One region of the Pseudomonas svalbardensis genome, then DNA from elsewhere that is predicted to be linked to it. Evidence: riboswitches for the same ligand, from Rfam matches in the RefSeq annotation. Region 1 holds a riboswitch; the other holds the start of a gene.
The links. Region 1 has a riboswitch for cobalamin ahead of QFX16_RS16155 (CbtB domain-containing protein). Riboswitches for the same ligand answer to the same signal wherever they lie in the genome.

Region 1 (2,186 bases):
TGATCAGGCCCAGGGCCAGCCAAAATGCCACGTTGGTCACCTGCGAAGCGATTTTGAACTGAGCTTCCAGGGCTTGCGGAGCCAGCATCGAGTGGACTTCCGGTTGTGGTGCGCCGATCACGTGAGGAACGGCCAGGATTGCCACGCCGAGCACTTTCATCAGCCAGTGACGGCTGAACACGATCAATGCGATGCCGACCGCGGTGGAGGCGGCCGTGCCGATCCACCAGATCTGCCGCTGCGCCAAATCAGCCGCGGCAGTGCCCGGCAGCTCAGGCGGCAGACCGAGGGTCGGTGCCAGCACGAACGTCGCGTAACCGGCCAAACCCCAAAGCAGGCCTTGGGAGGTTTTGGTCGGTGCGCGCAAGGTGTAGAGACCGGCGAGCATCAGGGCGAAACCGACAGCGACCACGAGGTTGCCACCTGTAGTGGACAGCACGCGCTGCCAGCCGTCTTCCGGTTCCCAGGCTTCAGCATCGTGGGTGTGAGCGGCGACAGCACCTGCGGCGTGTTCGTGAACTTCAACAGCGGCGGGCTCGGATTTTTCGTAAGCCTCGGCCTGCAGAATCAGTGGAGCCACCCAGAAGCTTTGCAGCAGGGTCAGCAACAGGGCGGCCAGCAGCCCGGTGAATCCTGCGGTTTGCGCAATACGCTTGATCATGTCTGCAGGTCTCAATGGCACGGGAATGCAGAGCTGTGGCGGGTATCGTGAGCGGCGTTGTGCACCGCTTCGATGTGCGAGAAACCGGCGAAATACACAAGGCTAGCACCCAGGATCGACGCGCACAGGGCGACGGTCAGGCGTTGAGTCAGGGTATTGGTGGTGCTGGCGGTGCTCTTATCGGTGTTGCTGCCGGTGCTGCTGATGATCGACATAGCGCTTCCCTCTGGTCTGTCAGCGGGTGATATAGAGCGCATGGAAGACCCCTGCGAGTCAGGCACGCAGAGGTTCAAACAGCGCCCGCCCACCGCGGGTTTGTTATTCAGTGAGCGTAATGGTCACTTTGTGTTGCGGGCCGGTCTCCGGGCTCACGAGGGGCACTGGCTTTCGCCTTGACCTGCAAGCATCACCTTCCCATGCCGAACTGCTGGCACAGTGGATCTGACGCTTCGCTCGCTTACCGTTGCGGGGGCAGCACCGGACTGACATGACTTTAGAGTAAAGCACATGATTCACCGGTTTCCCGTTTCACCCTATGAAGGGCACCCGTAACAAGGCGTGTAGGAGAGCATGGGCGGGGGTTGGGCGTCAATTGGCAAGGGTTCTCGTTTGAGTTGATCGCGGGCGGCATGCTCAGTGATTGACCCGCCCCCACACGATGCGTAGCCTTGCGCTTTCGAGGTTCTTCGGCGTCTGCCGAAGCTAAGAAGGGAACGCGGTCGATGCCGCGGCTGCCCCCGCAACTGTGAACGGTAATGTTCGCTGCCACGCCACTGCAAACCCTGTGCAACGGGTTCGCGGGAAGGCGCAGTGAATGCCAGGCCCACAAGCCCGGCACACCGTCAGCCAGGAGACCTGCCTCGACACAGATTCTCACTACAACCGGGCGGGGTGATCCGGTGGCGAACTCTTCCGCGCGCGCATCCGTCGCAGCGATTGTCGTCCCGTATGCCCGCCACCTTGCCAAAGGGCATCCGATGAAAACACTGGCCAAACTCCCCGTCACCATCGTTACCGGCTTCCTCGGCTCGGGCAAAACCACCTTGCTGCGGCACATGCTCGACAACGCTCAGGGCCGTCGCATTGCGGTGATCGTCAACGAGTTCGGCGAGCTGGGCATCGACGGCGAAATCCTCAAGCAGTGCTCCATCGGTTGCACTGAAGAAGAAGCCAACGGCCGCGTCTACGAACTGGCCAACGGCTGCCTGTGCTGCACCGTTCAGGAAGAGTTCTTCCCGGTGATGCGCGAATTGGTCGCCCGTCGCGGCGACCTCGACCACATCCTCATCGAAACCTCGGGTCTGGCCCTGCCAAAACCGCTGGTGCAAGCCTTCCAGTGGCCTGAAATCCGCAGCGCCTGCACCGTTGATGCGGTGATCACCGTGGTCGACAGTCCTGCGGTCGCCGCCGGCACCTTCGCGGCTTTCCCGGACCAGGTCGATGCCCAGCGCAAACTCGATCCGAACCTGGACCACGAATCGCCGCTGCACGAGCTGTTCGCCGACCAACTGGCCAGCGCCGACCT
Region 2 (2,186 bases), 1.6 Mb from region 1:
GTTTCCCGGGACAACGCGCCGTACCAGCGCAAACCTTCAGTGAGGCTGCCTTCCAGTAATTGCGCGTGACGCAGGGTGCCGACGCGGTTGGCCAGCACACCGGCAAACGGCAAGTCCGGCTGATAACGCGCCAGCCCCAACGCCAGTGCGCCAAAGGTCTGGGCCATGGCCGTGCCGTCGATTACACCGAGCACCGGCACACCGAAGTGCCGCGCCAGATCTGCGCTGGACGGCGTACCGTCGAACAGGCCCATGACGCCTTCGATGAGGATCAGATCGGCTTCGCCGGCGGCTTCCCACAACAGTCGACGACTTTCCTGCTCGCCGACCATCCACATGTCCAGTTGATACACCGGTGCACCGCTGGCGCGCTCAAGAATCATAGGGTCGAGAAAATCCGGGCCGCATTTGAACACGCGCACCTTGCGCCCCTGATTGCGATGCAAACGGGCCAGCGCGGCGGTCACGGTGGTCTTGCCCTGACCGGAGGCCGGCGCGGCAATCAATACCGCCGGGCAATGACGTGGCTGACTCACAATTCGACGCCTTTTTGCGCTTTGATCCCGGCCTGGAATGCGTGCTTGATCACGCCCATTTCGGTGACGGTGTCAGCCAGTTCGATCATCTCCGGTTTCGCACCGCGACCGGTGACCACCACGTGCTGCATCGGCGGACGGGCCTGCAAGTCACTGAGCACCTGATCGAGATCCAGATAACCGTGCTTGAGCGCGATGTTCAATTCATCCAGCACCACCAGGCCGATCGACGGATCACACAGCAATTCGCGGGACACCGCCCACGCGGCTTCAGCGGCGGCGATGTCACGCTGGCGATCCTGGGTTTCCCAGGTGAAGCCCTCGCCCATCACATGAAAACGCACCTGTTCCGGAAAGCGCCGGAAGAACAGTTCTTCGCCAGTGCTGCTGCGCCCTTTAATGAACTGCACCACGCCACACTGCATGCCGTGGCCCATGGACCGGGCGAGCATGCCGAAGGCCGAACTGCTTTTGCCTTTGCCGTTGCCGGTCAGCACCAGCAGCAGGCCGCATTCATTCGGGGAATTGGCGATGCGTTCGTCGATCACGGCTTTTTTGCGCAGCATGCGCGCCAGATGACGTTCGTCACGATCGGGGGTATCAGTCATGGGGGAGCTCTCCGTTGAGGCTGGATAACGGCGGGCAGGCACAAGAATAGACGGCAAAAAGCCTGGCATCGCCCACCGTGATGCCGCTGGATGGATCAGGCCGGTCTCCGGGCTCATGAGCGGCGTTTTGCCTGACTGCGCGCCTTCCCATGTCGACAGTCGACACAGTGGCTCAAGGCGCAGTCTTCACTCATTTACCGTTGCGGGGGCAGCGCCGGGATCATGGCTCTTCGTCATTTGAAGATCGTCACTCACCGGCTTCCCTGTTTCACTCTGTCGACCAAGGTCACAGAGCACCTGAAACAAGCCGCGAAGGTTAGAGGGTTGGGGATGGAGCGTCAATTGAAGACGGGCGGCCTGCGAGCGAATAACTGCCGTCGATCAATTATCTGACGCCAATCTTGTGCCACACTCTCAGCAGTGATATCAAAGAGCCATAACCTCACAACACAATAACAAGGGTGAGCCGCATGCAAGGCATGATCATCAGCAATCCGAAGCTGGAATTCCTGCGCCCGGTGCTGGAACGCTGGTTTGACTGTATCGACCGCTACAACGCCGTGCGCGGCGATAACGACACGCCTTACTGGTTCGACGAAAAGGCCAACCTGGGCCTGCTTTCCGCCGCGGCCTGGATGGCAGAAATGGTTACGCTGCAACAAACACCGACCCGTAAACAGACCGAAGAAGGCGAACGCAATGGCCGCGCCGACCTGTTTATCGCGACCAGCGAAGAACGCGCTTACCTTCAGGCGACCCAGCGCTGGCCACGCGTCAACAGCCTGAACCTGACTCAAGCATTGCAGGACATCACCAGCGACGCCAAGCGCATCAGCTACGCCAGCGACCTGAAACTCGGCTGCCTGTTCGTTGCGCCGCAAAAGGCCCAACAAAGCGCTACTCCGGAAGAACTCCAGGACATGGTCGACGACCTGCAAAAGGAACACACCTGCGCGGTGGCCTGGTATTTCCCCTACGCGTATCGCAAGTTGCGCAACGAAGCCGGCAACTATCACCCCGGCATCGCCGTGCTGTTCAAGGA

Region 2: linked by a shared signal. The riboswitch ahead of cobO (cob(I)yrinic acid a,c-diamide adenosyltransferase) and the one ahead of QFX16_RS16155 (CbtB domain-containing protein) in region 1 are both predicted to bind cobalamin.

What each region holds. Positions count from the first base shown of each region.
Region 1 covers NZ_CP125619.1:3,521,866-3,524,051, reverse strand. The annotation lists gene QFX16_RS16160 (CbtA family protein) at 1-661, opposite strand, end outside; gene QFX16_RS16155 (CbtB domain-containing protein) at 673-876, opposite strand; cobalamin riboswitch at 998-1,226, opposite strand; cobalamin riboswitch at 1,324-1,538, shown strand; gene cobW (cobalamin biosynthesis protein CobW) at 1,639-2,186, shown strand, end outside.
Region 2 covers NZ_CP125619.1:1,948,154-1,950,339, reverse strand. The annotation lists gene QFX16_RS08925 (cobyrinic acid a,c-diamide synthase CobB) at 1-536, opposite strand, end outside; gene cobO (cob(I)yrinic acid a,c-diamide adenosyltransferase) at 533-1,144, opposite strand; cobalamin riboswitch at 1,226-1,460, opposite strand; gene QFX16_RS08915 (hypothetical protein) at 1,615-2,186, shown strand, end outside.